One region of the Pseudomonas sp. PHC1 genome, then DNA from elsewhere that is predicted to be linked to it. Evidence: predicted binding sites of a transcription regulator. Region 1 holds the regulator's gene; each other region holds the start of a gene.
What was found. Region 1 encodes sigma-54, which starts transcription at its own class of promoters, with help from an activator protein. Its sites were predicted from a motif close to ANTGGCATNNANNTTGCTNT; they were not measured.
Positions count from the first base shown of each region.

Region 2: the regulator sigma-54 is predicted to act here: its motif matches at 2,527-2,546, upstream of ACKJSM_RS25630 (circularly permuted type 2 ATP-grasp protein).
Region 3: the regulator sigma-54 is predicted to act here: its motif matches at 2,057-2,076, upstream of ACKJSM_RS15670 (flagellar basal body rod protein FlgF).

Region 1 covers NZ_JBJXHJ010000016.1:85,776-91,821, forward strand. Annotated here, with positions in the region: gene ACKJSM_RS19520 (KpsF/GutQ family sugar-phosphate isomerase) at 1-212, shown strand, start outside; gene ACKJSM_RS19525 (KdsC family phosphatase) at 213-737, shown strand; gene lptC (LPS export ABC transporter periplasmic protein LptC) at 746-1,318, shown strand; gene lptA (lipopolysaccharide transport periplasmic protein LptA) at 1,305-1,850, shown strand; gene lptB (LPS export ABC transporter ATP-binding protein) at 1,850-2,575, shown strand; gene ACKJSM_RS19545 (RNA polymerase factor sigma-54) at 2,762-4,255, shown strand; gene hpf (ribosome hibernation-promoting factor, HPF/YfiA family) at 4,329-4,637, shown strand; gene ptsN (PTS IIA-like nitrogen regulatory protein PtsN) at 4,649-5,113, shown strand; gene rapZ (RNase adapter RapZ) at 5,116-5,973, shown strand; gene ACKJSM_RS19565 (HPr family phosphocarrier protein) at 5,989-6,046, shown strand, end outside.
Region 2 covers NZ_JBJXHJ010000027.1:51,224-57,269, reverse strand. Annotated here, with positions in the region: gene ACKJSM_RS25640 (transglutaminase family protein) at 1-124, opposite strand, end outside; gene ACKJSM_RS25635 (alpha-E domain-containing protein) at 121-1,071, opposite strand; gene ACKJSM_RS25630 (circularly permuted type 2 ATP-grasp protein) at 1,084-2,493, opposite strand; gene ACKJSM_RS25625 (ribonuclease E inhibitor RraB) at 2,972-3,319, opposite strand; gene ACKJSM_RS25620 (hypothetical protein) at 3,528-3,761, opposite strand; gene speE (polyamine aminopropyltransferase) at 3,919-4,794, opposite strand; gene ACKJSM_RS25610 (PLDc N-terminal domain-containing protein) at 4,929-5,120, opposite strand; gene ACKJSM_RS25605 (hypothetical protein) at 5,192-5,722, opposite strand; gene ACKJSM_RS25600 (ankyrin repeat domain-containing protein) at 5,812-6,046, opposite strand, start outside.
Region 3 covers NZ_JBJXHJ010000010.1:128,993-135,038, forward strand. Annotated here, with positions in the region: gene flgH (flagellar basal body L-ring protein FlgH) at 1-377, opposite strand, end outside; gene flgG (flagellar basal-body rod protein FlgG) at 431-1,216, opposite strand; gene ACKJSM_RS15670 (flagellar basal body rod protein FlgF) at 1,262-2,002, opposite strand; gene ACKJSM_RS15675 (sigma-54-dependent transcriptional regulator) at 2,258-3,823, opposite strand; gene phhA (phenylalanine 4-monooxygenase) at 4,104-4,895, shown strand; gene ACKJSM_RS15685 (4a-hydroxytetrahydrobiopterin dehydratase) at 5,006-5,362, shown strand; gene ACKJSM_RS15690 (amino acid aminotransferase) at 5,362-6,046, shown strand, end outside.

The sequences.
Region 1 (6,046 bases):
GCACCCTGGATCGCAGCATTGATATCCACAGCGCCACCATCGACCAGGTGATGACGGTGCACGGCAAGACCGCACGCGCCGAGATGCTTGCCGCCGAAGCCCTGAAAATCATGGAAGACCACCGAATCAACGCGCTGGTTGTCGTGGATGAAGAGGATCGCCCGATCGGCGCCTTCAACCTCTCCGACCTGCTGCGCGCAGGAGTGATGTAAATGAGCACCGATCTGCTGCAACGCGGCAAAGCCATCAAACTGGCGGTCTTCGACGTCGATGGCGTCCTCACCGATGGGCGCCTGTACTTCCTTGAAGACGGCAGCGAGTTCAAGACTTTCAATACGCTCGATGGCCAGGGCATCAAGATGCTGATGAACGCGGGCGTACAGACTGCCATCATCAGCGGTCGCAAGACCCCGGTGGTCGAGCGTCGAGCCAAGAACCTGGGCATCCCTCATCTGTTTCAGGGACGCGAAGACAAACTGGTGGTTCTCGACGGTCTTCTGGAACAACTGGGCCTAAGCTATGAACAAGTGGCATATCTCGGTGACGACCTGCCCGACCTGCCCGTGATCCGTCGCGTGGGGCTGGGCATGGCCGTGGCCAATGCCGCAGCTTTCGTGCGCGAACACGCTCACGGCATCACCCTCGCCCGTGGCGGCGAAGGTGCCGCCCGCGAATTCTGCGAACTGATCCTGCGCGCTCAAGGCAGCCTCGACGCCGCCAACAACGCGTACCTGTGAGTCCAATCATGTTTAGCAAAAAGTTTCGCAACATCCTGCTGTTCGGTTGCATCGCAGCGATTTTTGGTGCGGTCGGCTACTGGAACATCAGCCCGGAACGCTTCCTCGACAAACCGCCGGTTTCGGCAGAGGAAAGCCCGATCGACTGGTATGCGACCAATACCCACACGATCCAGTACCTCGAAGACGGCAAAGTGCAGTACGAAATGACGTCCGACAAGGCTGAGCACGTCAAGGCGACCGACATTACACTGGTCACCAAACCCGACCTGAACATGTTTCGTGGCACCGACTTCCCATGGCACGTGACGAGTGAACGCGGCGAAGTGAACTCCGGCGGCACCGAGGTCGAACTGATCGACTCGGTACGCGTCAAGCGCACCGACGAAAAGAACCGCGACACCCTGATCACCTCCACTCGCATGACGGTGTTCCCACAGCAGCAATATGCGCAGACCCAGCAACCCGTTAGAATCGACGGCGCTGGCGGTGTATCGACTGGCGTAGGAATGAAAGCGTATTTGAAGGAAAGCAGGATACACCTGCTATCGAACGTAAGAGGACAGTATGAGGCTCGTTAAAACCCTCCCTATTTTGCTCAGTCTGGGCGCAGCACTGGGAAGCGTGAGCGCCTGGGCTCTGCCGAACGATCAAGAGCAGCCAATCCGCATTCAGGCCGACGATGCCCAGCTGGACGACAAGAACGGCGTTGCCACCTATAAAGGCGACGTGATCATCACCCAGGGTTCGATGATCGTCAAAGGCAACACCGTGACCATGACCCGTGCGCCCAACGGCGACATCGACGTTGTGACTTCGGTGGGCAACCTCGCCTACTTCGAACAGCTGCAGACTGCCGGCGACACCAAGCCTGTTCAGGGCTGGGGCGTGACCATTCAGTACCACGCACAGCAGAACCGCGTTGTGCTGATCGACAAGGCAAAAGTCGTCGACAAGGACAACAACACCACTCAGGGCGAGAAGATCGTCTATGACACGGTGAAAAAACTGGCCAGCGCCGGTCGCGCTACCGGCAGCAAGGTCACCGAGGCGCGTCCGCGCATCGACATGGTGATCCAGCCGAAGAAGAAAACCGACGAGAAAACCCAGTAATGGCAACTCTGAAAGCTCAGCACCTGGCCAAGGCCTATAAAAGCCGCCAGGTCGTGCGCGACGTCAGCCTGTCGATCGACAGCGGTCAGATCGTCGGCCTGCTCGGCCCGAACGGCGCCGGCAAGACCACGTGTTTCTACATGATCGTCGGCCTGGTTCAGGCCGATCAGGGTCGCGTACTGATCGACGACCTGGACGTCAGTCACCAGCCAATGCACGGTCGTGCCAAGGCCGGTATCGGCTATCTACCGCAAGAAGCGTCGATCTTCCGCAAACTGTCGGTAGCCGACAACATCATGGCCATTCTCGAGACTCGTCAGGAGCTCGACAAGGCCGGTCGTCGCAAGGAGCTGGAAAGCCTGCTGCAGGAATTCCACATCAGCCACATCCGCGACAACCTCGGCATGAGCCTTTCCGGTGGTGAGCGCCGCCGAGTGGAAATCGCCCGCGCACTGGCCACGGCACCGAAATTCATCCTGCTCGACGAACCGTTCGCCGGTGTCGACCCGATCTCGGTCGGCGACATCAAGCAGATCATCCACCACCTCAAGGCCAAGGGTATTGGTGTACTGATCACCGACCACAACGTCCGCGAGACGCTGGATATCTGCGAAACCGCCTACATCGTCAACGACGGTCAGTTGATCGCCGAAGGCGACTCCGCGACCATCCTCGCCAACGATCTGGTGAAGGAAGTGTATCTGGGTCACGAGTTCCGCCTGTAAGCACGACGGCATTCGACCAGCCGTCCGGGTGCTGTAACGTTGAAGCGCCTTTTTATACGCTTTTATTGTTACAGCGCTCTAGGCAAACACGACAGTTTCAGGCATATAATTTGCTTAAGTTTGGCGCCTCGGCGCCCTGTAGTGGATGGCGCATAGCGCCGGCGAATAAGGTGTTAAGCCCCTGCCATGAAACCATCGCTAGTCTTGAGAATGGGCCAGCAGCTGACGATGACACCGCAGCTGCAACAGGCCATCCGCCTGCTCCAATTGTCGACCCTGGATCTGCAACAGGAAATCCAGGAGGCTCTGGAATCCAATCCGATGCTCGAACGCCAGGAAGACGGCGACGACTTCGACAACTCCGATCCCATGGCCGACAACGCCGAACAGAAGCCCAACACCGAGATCCAGGAACCCTCCTACCAGGAGACCGCGCCGACAGTCGATAACCTCGAAGACGGCGAATGGAACGAGCGAATCCCCAACGAACTGCCAGTCGACACCGCCTGGGAAGACGTCTACCAGACCAGCGCCAGCAGCCTGCCAAGCAGCGACGATGACGAGTGGGACTTCACCACCCGCACTTCCGCCGGTGAGAGTCTGCAAAGCCATCTGCTGTGGCAGTTGAACCTGGCACCGATGTCCGACACCGATCGCCTGATCGCCGTGACCCTGATCGATTGCATCAACAATCAAGGCTACCTCGACGAGACCCTCGAAGAGATCCTTGACGCCTTCGATCCGGAGCTCGATATCGAACTGGACGAAATCGAAGCGGTCCTGCACCGTATCCAGCAGTTCGAACCGGCTGGCATCGGCGCACGCAACCTGGGCGAATGCCTGCTGCTGCAATTGCGCCAGCTGTCGGCCAAGACCCCTTGGCTGGCCGAAGCCAAGCGCCTGGTTACCGATTACATCGATCTGCTCGGCAGCCGCGACTACAGCCAGCTGATGCGTCGCATGAAACTCAAGGAAGACGAACTTCGCCAGGTCATCGAACTGGTGCAGAGCCTCAACCCGCGCCCCGGTTCGCAGATCGAGTCGACCGAAGCCGAATACGTGGTGCCTGACGTGATCGTGCGCAAGGACAACGAACGCTGGCTGGTGGAGCTGAACCAGGAGTCGGTGCCCCGCCTGCGGGTCAACGCCCAGTACGCCGGTTTCGTGCGCCGCGCCGACACCAGCGCCGATAACACCTTCATGCGCAATCAGTTGCAGGAAGCCCGCTGGTTCATCAAGAGCCTGCAAAGCCGCAACGAAACCCTGATGAAAGTGGCCACCCAGATCGTCGAGCATCAGCGCGGTTTTCTGGAGTACGGCGACGAAGCGATGAAGCCCCTGGTCCTGCATGACATCGCAGAAGCGGTGGGCATGCACGAGTCGACGATTTCCCGCGTGACTACGCAAAAATTCATGCATACCCCTCGGGGCATATATGAACTGAAATACTTTTTCTCCAGCCATGTGAGCACCTCCGAAGGCGGCGAATGCTCGTCCACGGCGATCCGCGCGATCATCAAGAAACTGGTCGCCGCGGAAAATCAGAAAAAGCCGTTGAGTGACAGCAAGATCGCTGGTTTACTGGAGGCACAAGGCATTCAGGTGGCTCGCCGCACCGTCGCCAAGTACCGCGAATCCCTCGGGATCGCGCCTTCGAGCGAACGCAAGCGGTTGATGTAAGCCACGTTACAGCGTTCCAGTGGCAGGCTCTTCGGCCTGCCGCTTTATGCACTGGCAACGAAGGAGAAGCTGTATGCAAGTCAACATCAGTGGACACCAACTGGAAGTGACCCAGCCTCTGCGCGAGTACATCGAGCTCAAGCTCAAGAAGCTCGAAGGGCATTTCGACAAGATCACCAACGTGCAAGTCACGATGTGTGTCGAAAAGCTGAAGCAGAAAATCGAAGCCACGCTGCATATTCCCGGCAATGAGGTCGTCGCCAACGCGGAACATACCGATATGTACGCTGCGATCGACGCGCTGACCGACAAGCTCGATAAACAACTCAAAAAGCATAAGGAAAAGACCCAGAGCCTGCTTCAGGGCGCTACCGGTCGATAACCCCCACCCCCATGATCCGACTTGAAAGTATCCTGACCCCCGGCCGTTCCCTGGTGAACGTGCCGGGCGGCAGTAAAAAGAAAGCCCTCGAACAAATTGCCAACCTGATCGCCCGGGAAGTCCCGGATCTGGAGATGCAAGATGTCTTCGAGGCATTGATTGCCCGTGAAAAACTGGGTTCTACCGGTTTTGGCAACGGCATCGCCATCCCCCACTGCCGCCTCAAGGGCTGTGAAGCGCCGATCAGTGCGCTGATGCACCTTGATGCCCCCATCGATTTCGACGCCATCGACGGCGCGCCCGTGGACCTGCTGTTCGTCCTGCTGGTGCCGGAAGCCGCCACCGATGCGCACCTGGAGCTGTTACGCCAGATCGCCAGCATGCTCGACCGCAAGGACGTGCGCGAAAGACTGCGCAGCGCGCCAAGCAACGAAGCCTTGTACCAGGTTGTACTGGAAGAACAGAACAGGCCGTAACCATGCGCTTGATCATTGTCAGTGGCCGTTCCGGCTCGGGTAAAAGTACCGCCCTGGATGTCCTTGAGGACAACGGCTACTACTGCATCGATAACCTGCCGGCCGGTCTACTGCCGGAACTGGCCGAACGGGCCCTGATTCATACCGAGCTGGCGCAGCCACTGGTGGCAGTATCGATCGATGCACGCAATCTGCCGAGCCATCTGACCCGTTTTCCGGAATTACTTGAAGACGCACGCGCCAAGCATATTCAATGCGATGTCCTGTACCTGGATGCCGACGAAGAAACCCTGCTCAAGCGTTTCTCTGAAACTCGCCGCCGCCACCCACTGAGCAACGCCAATCGTTCGCTGGCAGAGGCCATTCAGGATGAAAGCACGCTGCTCGGCCCCATTGCCGATCTCGCCGACCTGAAGATCAATACCACCCATCTCAACCTGTACCAGCTACGCGACACGATCAAGTTGCGCCTGCTGAATCAGCCGGAACCTGGCACCGCGTTTCTGGTCGAGTCGTTCGGTTTCAAACGCGGCATGCCGGTGGATGCGGATCTGGTGTTCGATGTACGCTGCCTGCCGAACCCATACTGGAAACCGGAACTGCGCGCGCAATCCGGTCTCGATCAGCCGGTCGCCGAGTATCTGGCGGCGCAGCCTGAGGTCGAGGAGATGTATCAGGATATTTACACGTACCTGCACAAATGGTTGCCGCGCTTTGCCGCGAGCAACCGCGCTTACGTCACCATTGCCATCGGCTGCACCGGCGGGCATCACCGTTCCGTTTACCTGACCGAACGTCTTGGCCAGGCGCTGCAGAAGACCCTGAAGAACGTCCAGGTTCGCCACCGCGACCTCAGCTAAAGGATTCACACCGCGATGCCTGCTCGGGAAATAGAAATCATCAACAAGCTGGGCCTGCATGCCCGCGCATCGG
Region 2 (6,046 bases), on a different contig from region 1:
CGAGCTGCCAGCTCAGCACGTGCTGACGCTCGCTGTCGTGGGGGGTCAGGCGCAGGTACTGGATGCTCGCGCGCACCTGATCTTCGTAGTGATAGGTGGTCTCGTGGCTGATGGAAAGTCTCATGCGGCCTCCAGGTAGGAACTGTGAATGGCGTTGCCCAGCTGGCGCACCAGCGGGATGAATTCAGTGAGCCAGGCGTGCAGGCCTTCCTCGAGGATTTCCTGGATGCCGGTGTAGCGCAGGCGTGCGTCCATTTCCGCCGCCAGCCGTTGTGCGGGGCGACCGTTGGCCCCCGGCAACTGGGCCAGGATCTGATCGATCTCTTCGGTGCAGGCCCGCAAGGAACGCGGCACATCGGCGCGCAACAGCAGCAATTCGGCCACATGCCGGGCACCCGGCGCATCGCGATAAATCTCGGTGTAAGCCTCGAACGATGACAAGGCTCGCAACAGGGCACTCCATTGGTAATAGGCGTGAGCGGTGCCGTCGCTGACTGCTTCGGCCTGATCGCCGGCCATTTCGTAACGCGCATCGAGCAGACGCAACGTGTTGTCCGCCCGCTCGATGAACGTACCCAGGCGAATGAAGCGAAACGCATCGTTGCGCATGATCGTGCCGTAGGACGCACCCCGGAACAGGTGCGAACGTTCCTTGATCCACTCGCAGAAACGGCTCATGCCGTAACGGCTGAGGCCCTGATTGGCGATCCCGCGGATCTCCAGCCAGGTGGCGTTGATGTTCTCCCACATGTCGGCGGTGATCCGGCCGCGCACCGCATGGGCGCTGGCCCGCGCCGCACCGAGACAGCTGTAGATGCTCGCCGGGTTGGCCGCGTCGAGGGCGAAGAAGTGCAACAATCGCTCGGCATGCAATTCGCCGTGGCGTTCCAGGTAATCGTCCAGCGTACCGGTGATCAGCAGCGGCATCGCCAGTTCGTGCAGGCCATCGCCACGGCCGTCCTGCGGCATCAGCGACAGCGAATAGCTGACATCGAGCATTCGTGCGAGGTTTTCCGCCCGCTCCAGGTAACGCGACATCCAGTACAGATCCGAGGCAGTTCTACTTAACATGACAGGCTTCCTTCAATCCTCGACCACCCAGGTGTCCTTGGTTCCGCCGCCCTGGGATGAATTCACCACCAGCGAGCCTTCACGCAGAGCGACACGGGTCAAACCGCCGGGTACGACCCGGGTTTCGCGCCCGGACAATACGAACGGGCGCAGGTCGATATGGCGCGGCGCAATGCCGTTTTCGACAAAGGTCGGACAGGTCGACAGCGACAGCGTCGGTTGTGCGATGTACGCGTGGGGCTTGGCCTTGATCCGCTCGCGGAACGCATCGATTTCCGCAGTCGTCGCCGCCGGCCCCACAAGCATCCCGTAACCGCCGGAGCCCTGGGTTTCCTTGACCACCAGATCCGCAAGATTGGCCAGCACGTGGGAAAGTTCAGACGGGTTGCGGCATTGCCAGGTCGGCACGTTTTTCAGGATCGGTTCTTCGTCGAGGTAGAAACGGATCATTTCGGTAACGAACGGATACACCGATTTGTCGTCCGCCACGCCGGTGCCGATGGCATTGGCCAGCACCACATTGCCGGAGCGATACGACGACAGCAGTCCCGGCACGCCGAGCATCGAATCCGGGCGGAACGCCAGCGGATCGAGGAACGCATCGTCGAGCCGGCGGTAGATCACGTCCACCGCTTTCGGGCCGTCGGTGGTGCGCATGAAAACCTTGTCATCACGCACGAACAGATCCGCGCCCTCCACCAGCTCCACGCCCATTTCCCGGGCGAGAAACGCATGCTCGAAAAACGCGCTGTTGAACCGCCCCGGGGTCAGCACCACGACACTCGGGTTGTCGATCGGGCTTGAGCTTTTCAAGGTGTCGAGCAGCAAGTTCGGGTAATGGTCGATGGGAGCGATGCGCTGGGCCGCGAACAGCTCGGGGAACAGACGCATCATCATCTTGCGGTCTTCAAGCATGTAGCTCACGCCGCTCGGCGTGCGCAGGTTGTCCTCGAGCACGTAATACGTGCCGTCGCCGTCGCGCACCAGATCGACGCCGGAGATGTGCGAATAGATATCGCGGTGCAGATCCAGCCCTTGCATCGCCAACTGGTATTGCTCGTTGGCCAGCACCTGCTCGGCGGGAATGATCCCGGCCTTGATGATGCGTTGCTCGTGGTAAAGGTCGGCGAGGAACATGTTCAACGCCTTGACCCGCTGAATGCAGCCGCGCTCGACAATCCGCCATTCACTGGCGGGAATGCTGCGCGGAATGGTGTCGAAGGGAATCAGGCGCTCTGTCCCTTGCTCGTCCCCGTAGAGCGTGAAAGTGATTCCGGCGCGATGAAACAGCAGATCGGCCTCGCGTCGCCGCTGGGCCAGCAGTTCATCAGGCGTCTCGGCCAGCCAGCGGGCAAACTCCCGGTAATGCGGGCGGATCTGGCCGCCGGCATCGTACATTTCATCAAAATAGGTGCGGATCATGCCGTACTCCTTGTCACTCCGGACCTACAGGCCTTCGCAAGGCCCGTGCCATCGGCATAAACGCTTTGATTTCAATCGGTTGGATATTGACGCCGCATGCACCGCACCATTCCTGTGCGGCAAATGCTCCCACCTGATCGCCCCCGCCTCATTGCGACGCAGTCACGTCGCCTATCACCAGCATAGTCAGAGTTGATTTCACTGCCCGTCGGCGGCTGCGGATAATCCGCGCATCCGCTGCAAAAACGTCGCTGACGAAGCACGCAGCCTCACTGTTCCGGCTTGCCTTGGCAGCCCTCCCGGCCTTAACTCTGACCGGTTTCCTCTCCTTGCGGTCTTCCCTTTCAGCCACCTCTTCAGGTGGCTTTTTTTTGCGCCGGTTTCTTGTTTCAGGGTTTTGCCATGCAGCTTTCGCAACGGCAGACACGACAACGGCCGACCCGAAGGTCAGCCGTTGCTCGACGTGTTGCGTCAGTTATCAATTCAAACGATGCCGGTTGCGGATCTCCTGTTTCACGCCCCAGCCCTCGATGATGCCGCCCAAGGGCTCGACCACCGCCGAAAAGCCCTGCTCGAAATCGCCAATGTCATCGTAGGTTGCGTACATCACCTTGCTCAACTCCAGAGACCAGGCGCCGTCGTCGCGCGCACTGACCTGGGCATTGATGGATTCACCGCGAAACTTGCCTGCCGCCCTGCGCGCCCGCTCCTCGTCCGGGAAAATGGCGTAGAACTCGATGGGATGGAATCGTGAAAAATCGAAACCGCCTTCTTTCATGCGGCGCAGCACGCTGCTGCTGATGTCTTCTTGATAGGCTGTGCTCATGAATCGTCCCCCTCGCATAGATGGATAGACTTTCCGTATTCCCTGCACCGGCCCCATGGCCTTGGTGCTACGACAACCGCGTTGCCGGCGGGAAACAAGCATGTAGCTGACAAGACCAGACCTTAGCGATCCGTTCGCTGATCTCGCTTGCAGAGTAGCCCCAAGATAGAGCCGCTGCCAAGGCCTGGTACGTAATGTAAAAGAAGATTCAGATTGGGGTGATGCTGCGGATTTCGATGCTGTTCTGGGTTTTCAGGTTTTTAACGCCGGCATCGGCGGTGCGCCCTTCCAGATCGTTCAGGTCAAGCTCGGCGGCGACCGGCAGCAATCGTTCTTTGATGAGGCGGGCTGCCCGTTCATGGCTGGGGCATTCCTCGCACTCGAAGACTTCGTTGATCGTTTCACCATGATCGTCCACGAAAGTGACTTTCCACTTTGACATCAGAGCCTCCTCGACCAAACCCGCAAGTGGGCTTACTCCTATCTCGACTTTTGTCAGGACTGATCGTTCAAAAGGTTTACATCGCTGCAACATGAAAAAAGCCGAGGCCGGCGTGATTTCGCACACCGGCCTCGGCTTTTTCTTTACCCGCGAACGATCAGTCGTTGCTTGGCTTGTTCACCGCTTGCAGCACGTACTGCGGCAAGGCAAAAGCACCGATGTGGATTTCCGGGTTGTAGTAGCGGGTGACGATGCCGCTGCCGATGAAGCGCTGTTGCAGAACTTCACGGCTCAGCTTGCGGTAGGCCGGATTGGTCGAGCCCCAGGCGAACGTCATCGAACCGCCGATGTAGGTCGGCACGGCCGCCTGATAGAAGTGCCAGTCCGGGAACAGGCTGCGCAGGCGACCGGCGGTGGTTTTCACTTCTTCGATCTGCATGAACGGCGTGCCGTTCTGGGTCACGAGGATGCCGCCCTCGTTCAGGCAGCGGTGGCAGGCCTGGTAGAAGTTTTCCGAGAACAGCACTTCGCCCGGGCCGATCGGGTCGGTGGAGTCGGAAATGATCACGTCAAACTTCTCGGTGGTGGTCGCGACAAAGCGCATGCCGTCGTCGATCACCAGGTTCAGGCGCGGATCATCGTAGGCGCCGCTGGAGTGGTTCGGCAAAAACTCTTTGCACATGTCGACCACGGTGCCGTCGATCTCGACCATGGTGATGTGCTCGACGCTGGCGTGTTTGGTCACTTCGCGCAGCATGCCGCCGTCGCCGCCGCCGATGATCAGCACGCGCTTGGCGGTGCCGTGGGCGAGGATCGGCACGTGGGTGAGCATTTCGTGGTAGATGAACTCGTCGGCTTCGGTGGTCTGGATCACGCCGTCCAGCGCCATCACCCGGCCCATGCGAGGGTTCTGGAAGATCACCAGATGCTGGTGTTCGGTGCGCACTTCGTGCAGCAGTTTTTCCATGCGAAAACGCTGGCCGTAGCCTTCGTAGAGGGTTTCCAGGTATTCGCTGGTCTTGGTGACGGTCATGGTGAAGTGCTCCGATGAATGCGCGGGCGCCAATCGTCAGGTTCGATTGCCCGGGAAAGGCGCGCATTCTACGTTGCCGAAGATGACAGGTCGAACCTCAGTTCATCGGCCCGACCCCATCAGGGTGCGAACGGTCAGATCCGCACATTGCCCCGCGGTCCGGCAATCGCCCAAATGATCAGGCCGAGCACCGGCAGCAGGATGATCAACAACACCCAGAGGATTTTCATCCCGGTCTCGGCGCCGCTTTTCAGCACATTGATGATCGCCCAGATGTCGAGCGCAAGAATGATCAGGCCGACCAGGCCGTTGAACGTGGAACCCATGGTGTCGCTCCAGAATAGTGGCGTGCACTTTTAGGATAGACGGTCGCGCCCAGGGTTCCCTTTTATTGCGTTCAGACGTGAACGGCGACCTTCAGGGCTTCCAGCGACGGCGCGGCGGCAATGCCGGCTTCGGCGCACAGTTCCAGCACGCGCGGTACATCGTTGCCGTAGACCAGCACCACTTGCAGCTCATCGTCGAGCAACTGGCTGAAGTTCATCAGCGTGTAACCGCCGTTTTCCTTGTTCAGGCTGCTCATCTGCACCTGGATACGATTGAGCGCGGTCAGCGCCTCGGTCTTGGCCAGTTGCTTGGGCTTGAGGTTGAACTCGACGCCCGGGCCGAACGACGCGACGATCTGCGCGAACAGGTCAACGTAGGTGTCGGCCTGAAACAGCACGGTCTCGGGCAGACTGCCGACCACCACCCACTCGCCCAGCGGAATCGGGAAAGTGTCGTCGTAGTTGATGTCCGGATTGGCGGTCAGAAATGCGTCGGCATCGGCGTAGGCCTGCGCCGCTTCATCGGCGACCTTGAGGATCTCGTCTTCGCCCATGCAGCCGGAGCTGATTTTGCTGATGAGTTCGGCGAGTGCGGCTTTCATGGGGGCGGATCCTGTGGCGAAGAAAATTTGAGGGCGCGAAGGATAGCGCATTCTCGCCTTCGCCACAGAGCAGGTTCCGGCCAGCGGCTTCAGCCCAGCAGCTTTTCCAGCTGTGCGGTGGTGTCCACGGCGCCCATGGTCCGGGCCGCGTCCAGGGCGGTGACGCCATTGGCATCCTTGGCTTTCGGATCGGCGCCCTGGTCGATCAGGTAATCGACGATTTCAACCCGGTTGAACATCGCCGCCATCATCAGCGCCGTGCGGCCATCGAAGGAGGCGCCTTCAATCTGCGCCCCACCCTCGACCAGAGCCTTGACCACGGCC
Region 3 (6,046 bases), on a different contig from region 1:
CCTTCGTAGCTGGCGCTCAGGCTCAGGTCATTGCTGCCGATCGGGTTGTTGGTGGTTGCACTGCTGCCGAACAGCGACGTCAGGCCGATGCCGGTCTTGCTGATCTTGGCCACCTGCGAGTTGGCGTTCTTGCTGGCCTGGGTTCTTTCGTTGAGGGTGATGGTGATGATGTCACCGACCCGAAAAGCCTTGCGGTCGCTGTACAGGTTCTGCTCGAAACCGGCCTGATAGATCGAGCCGTTGTTGGCGGCCGACGGCAACGGTGTGCGCGGCAACACCGGGGCGTAGTAAGGATCATTGGGCTTGGGCGTCGGAGCGACGCAGCCCGCGAGCGAGACGACCCCACTCAATGCCACAACAGATACAAAGCGCTTCATGACCCTTACCTCACGGTGTTGCAGGCGACCTCATGGCCGCCTCATAGACTTGATTACAGATTCTGCGTTACGAACGAGAGCATCTGGTCGGCGGTGGAGATCACCTTGGAGTTCATCTCGTACGCGCGCTGGGTGGTGATCATGTTGACCATCTCTTCCACGGTGCTGACGTTGGAGGTTTCCAGGGTGTTCTGCAGGGTGGTGCCGAAACCGTTCAGGCCCGGCGTGCCGACTTGCGGCGCACCGGAAGCGGCGGTTTCCAGGAACAGGTTGTTGCCCACCGCTTGCAGACCGGCCGGGTTGATGAAGTCGGCGGTTTGCAGGTTGCCGATCACTTGCGAAGCGGCGTTGCCGGCAACGGTGATCGACACGGTACCGTCGCGGCCGACCGTGAAGGTCTGGGCGTTGTTCGGGATGACGATGGCCGGCTCCAGGGCAAAACCGCTGGCGTTGACGATCTGGCCGTTGGAGTCGAGGTGGAAAGTACCGTCACGGGTGTAGGACGTGGTGCCGTCCGGCTGCAGAATCTGGAAGAAACCGCGCCCGTCGATGGCCATGTCCAGCGGCTGCTCGGTGGTTTGCAGGCTGCCGGCGGTGAAGTTCTTCTGAGTGCCGACGATGCGCACACCGGTCCCCACTTGCAGACCCGACGGCAGTTCGCTGTCCTGGGTCGACTGGGCGCCTGGCTGACGCTTGATCTGGTACAGCAGGTCCTGGAACTCGGCGCGGTCACGTTTGAAACCCGTGGTCGACACGTTTGCCAGGTTGTTGGAAATGGTGGTCAGGTTGGTGTCCTGGGCGGACAGACCGGTTTTGGCAACCCATAGAGCCGGAAGCATTCGATTCTCCTCGTGCGCCTGTTTTACGGCGCGACGTTCTGATAATTAGCTGATCTGCAAGACCCGAGCCATGGCCTGGTCGTCGTCTTTGGCGGTGTTCATCATCTTGACGTGCAACTCGAACTGCTTGGCCAGGGCCAGCACCGACGTCATCTCTTCCACGGCATTGACGTTGCTCGACTCCAGGAAACCCGACACCAGCTTGACGTTGGCATCGGCCGGCGCAGGCTGGCCGTCCTTGGTGTAGATCGAACCGTCCAGGCCCTTGTTCATGTTCTTGATGTCCGGGTTGACCAGCTTGATCCGGTCGACTTCAGCCATGACGCGCGGGCCTTCGCCCATCGCACGAATGCTGATGGTGCCGTCTTCACCGACTTCCACCTGCTGCTCCGGCGGTACGGCGATCGGCCCTCCATTGCCCATGACCGGCATGCCGTTGCCGGCACGCAACACACCAAGGGCATCGATATTGAGGCTGCCGGTGCGCACATAGCTTTCACCGCCGTTGGGGTTCTGCACGGCGATCCAGCCATTGCCCGACACGGCGACGTCGAGGTCACGGCCGGTCTGCACCAGCGAACCTGGCGTGAAGTCGGTGGCGGGCCGTTCGCTCATGGCAAACGCACGCGCCGGAAAGCTGTCACCGAACACCGGCATCGAACGCGCCTGCTCCAGGTCGCGCTGAAAACCATTGGTGGAGATGTTCGCCAGGTTGTTGGCATGAGCCTTTTGCGCCAGTGCGTTCTGGCTGGCGCCGGTCATTGCCACATAAAGGTACTTGTCCACACTCTTTCCTCTGCATGCCGGACGTTTGCCGCCCACCGCTGTACTGCTGAGCCATAAGCAATTTGCAGACCAACTTTTTTCTGGCGGCCGACACCCCGGTAAACAAAGGACTTGAGGGGTTTTGCGCAAAGGAGGGAAATGTATCGAAGACGAAAAACCGGCGGTGTCATGCCGCTTGGCGGCAAACACCTGACCCTGATCGCGGATCGTTCCCACGTCGAAGCGTCCGAGTGGGAACGCTCAGCGTGGGTGTGATCAGGCGCTGCCTGACTCCTTACCGACTTCGTACTCACGCAACTTGTTGGCAATCGTGGTGTGAGAAACCCCCAGCCGCTTGCCCAGTTGCCGACTGCTCGGGTGCTCGGAATACAAACGCTCCAGCACCGCCTTCTCGAAGCGCCCGACAATCTCGTCGAGCCCGCCTTCGAGGGAAAAATCGCCAAGCGGCTGACGCACACCGTAATCCGGCAAGCGAATGTGCTCGGCCTTGACCGTGCCGCCGTCGCACAGCGAAACCGCCTGAAACAGCACGTTCTCCAGTTGCCGCACGTTGCCCGGCCAATGGTAGTGACTGAGTCGGTCCATCGCCGCTGGCGCCAACCTCGGCAGCGCGCAGCCGATCTGCCGGCTGGCCTGATCGAGGAAATGTTCCACCAGCGGCGTCAAACCGTCGAGGCATTCGCGCAGGGGCGGGATATGCAGCGACAGCACGTTCAAGCGGTGATACAAATCCTGGCGAAACTCGCCTCGAGCGCACAACTCCGACAGGTCCACCTGGGTTGCGCAGATCACCCGCACATCCAGATAAACCTCTTCATCACTGCCCACCCGCCGGAAGCAGCCGTCCTGCAGGAAACGCAGCAATTTCACCTGCAAGCGCGGGCTCATTTCGCCGACGCCATCGAGAAACAGCGTGCCACCCGCTGTCAGCTCCAGCAGCCCGAGCTTGCCTTCGGCCCGCGCCCCTTCAAAGGCACCGGGGCCATAGCCGAACAGCTCGGTCTCGGCCATCGACTCCGGCAACCCCGCGCAGTTGAGCGCCATCAACGGTGACTGCCCACGCGGGCTCGCCAGGTGACAGGCCCGCGCCAGCAATTCCTTGCCGGTGCCGGTTTCACCTTCAATCAGCAGCGGTGCATCCAGCGGCGCCATGCGTCGTGCTTCGCGCACCACCGCCGCCATCACCTTGGAGCTCTGAAAGATGCTGTCGAAGCCACGCAATTCCTGCTTGCGCACGTTGTAGATGCGCTCGCCGACGCGGTCCGCCCGGTGCAAGGTCAGCACGGCACCGGCCATGGCCTCACTGTCATCGTGCTCCGATTGCAGCGGCGCGATGTCGGCCAGAAAGATGTCGCCCTTGACCTTGACCCGCATGCCGTTGATTCGCGATTTGTTGGCGCGCACCAGTTCCGGCAGGTCGAAATCCTCGGCGTAACGCGACAGCGGAATCCCCGGCACCTCGTCCACCCGCACCCCGAGCAACTGCGCCGCCGCCCGGTTGGCCGCCACGATGGAGCCGCCCATGTCGATCGACAGCACCGGAAACTCCAGCGCACCGAGCAGCGCATTCAATTCCATGTGCCGCCGCTCGCTGGGCATCAGCCCTACCCGCTTGACGCCAAAGACCCCGGCAATCGCCTCGAACTTGGGCCGCAGCGCCTGGAACTGAATGTTGATCAGGTTCGGGCAATGCAGGTAGATCGCGTTGCCATGCTCACCACCCACCTCGCCACGGGCGACGTTGATCCCGTACTCCACCAACAGATTGAGAATGTCGCGCAGGATGCCGATGCGGTTCTGGCAGTGGACTTTGATACGCATATAAAGGCCCGAAACAGGTGAGGAGACGGTCTGACACCGGAATTTTCTGCGCAGCGCGCAAGATAGTCGTCAAGATTATGTGACAGCCATCGACCTTTTCAAACCCGACAGTCACCGCAAACAGGACTTAACGCACAAAGCGTAACGAAAACTTTACGAATTAAAGAGATTTTTCCTACTCAACCGATCATCAACCTGCTGCAACAACGAACGCGCTGGGGTATTTCTCAGTCCATCGCAGGACATAACAAGAACGAAATTCCCCTCGCAGGAGAGCAGTATGAAGCAGACGCAATACGTGGCCCGCGAGCCCGATGCGCAAGGTTTTATCGACTACCCCGCCGAAGAACATGCGGTGTGGAACACGCTGATCACCCGCCAGATGAAAGTGATCGAGGGGCGCGCGTGCCAGGAATACCTGGACGGTATCGAAAAACTCGGCCTGCCCCACGACCGCATTCCGCAACTGGGCGAAATCAACAAGGTGCTCGGCCAGACCACCGGTTGGCAGGTCGCCCGCGTCCCGGCGCTGATCCCCTTCCAGACTTTTTTCGAATTGCTCGCCAGCAAGCAGTTTCCGGTGGCCACGTTCATTCGCACCCGTGAAGAACTGGATTACCTGCAAGAGCCGGACATTTTCCACGAGATCTTTGGCCACTGCCCATTGCTGACCAACCCCTGGTTTGCCGAATTCACCCACACCTACGGCAAGCTCGGCCTGCAGGCGACCAAGGAAGAACGCGTTTATCTGGCGCGCCTGTACTGGATGACCATCGAGTTCGGCCTGGTCGACACCCCGCAAGGCAAACGCATCTACGGCGGCGGCATCCTGTCCTCGCCGAAAGAAACCGTTTACTCGCTGTCGGACGAGCCCGAGCATCAGGCCTTCGATCCGCTGGAGGCCATGCGCACGCCGTACCGCATCGACATCCTGCAACCGCTGTATTTTGTCCTGCCGAACCTCAAGCGCCTGTTCGACCTGGCCCACGAAGACATCATGGCCATGGTCAAGCAAGGCATGCAGCTGGGTCTGCACGCCCCGAAGTTTCCGCCTAAACCGAAAGCCGCGTGACCCGCGACTTTTGCTTACAAGTGAGCCTGTCAGTCGTCGCCACTTTGGTTTAGCGTGGCGACTTTGACGGCCAATATAAAAAAACACCTTCAGATTTCAGGAAGTCCACCATGTCCACGTTGAACCAAGCCCATTGCGAAGCCTGCCGTGCCGATGCTCCACAAGTCAGTGACGAAGAATTGCCGATCCTGATCAAGCAGATCCCTGACTGGAACATCGAAGTGCGTGACAGCATCATGCAGCTGGAAAAAGTGTTCCTGTTCAAGAATTTCAAGCACGCGCTGGCTTTCACCAACGCCGTCGGCGAAATCTCCGAGGCCGAAGGTCACCACCCGGGCCTGCTGACCGAGTGGGGCAAAGTCACCGTGACCTGGTGGAGCCACTCGATCAAGGGCCTGCACCGCAACGACTTCATCATGGCCGCGCGCACTGACGAAGTGGCCAAGACCGCAGAAGGACGCAAGTAATGCACTTCGACGCCATCGGCCGGGTGCCCGGCGACCCGATCCTCGGCCTGATGGAGGCCTACGCGCAGGACGCCAACCCGCGCAAGTTCGACCTCGGCGTGGGCGTCTACAAGGATGCCCAGGGCCTGACACCGATCCCCGAGGCGGTGAAAATCGCCGAGGCGCGGCTGGTCGAGAGCCAGGACACCAAGACCTACATCGGTGGCCACGGCAATCCGCTGTTCGGTAAGGTCATCAGCGAATTGGTGCTCGGTGCCGATTCGGCGCTGATCGCCGAGCAACGCGCCGACGCCACCCAGACCCCGGGCGGCACGGGCGCCCTGCGCCTGGCAGCGGATTTCATCGCGCAATGCCTGCCGGGCAAGGGCGTCTGGCTGAGCAACCCGACCTGGCCGATCCACGAAACGATTTTCGCGGCCGCCGGGGTCAAGATCAGCCATTACCCGTACGTTGGCAGCGACAACCGCCTCGACGTCGATGGCATGCTCGCCGTACTCAACGAAGTGCCGAAAGGCGATGTGGTGCTGCTGCATGCATGCTGCCACAACCCGACCGGTTTCGACCTGAGCCACGACGACTGGCAGCGGGTGCTGGACGTCGTTCGTCGTCGCGATCTGCTGCCGCTGATCGATTTTGCCTACCAGGGCTTTGGCGACGGTCTGGAGCAGGATGCGTGGTCAACCC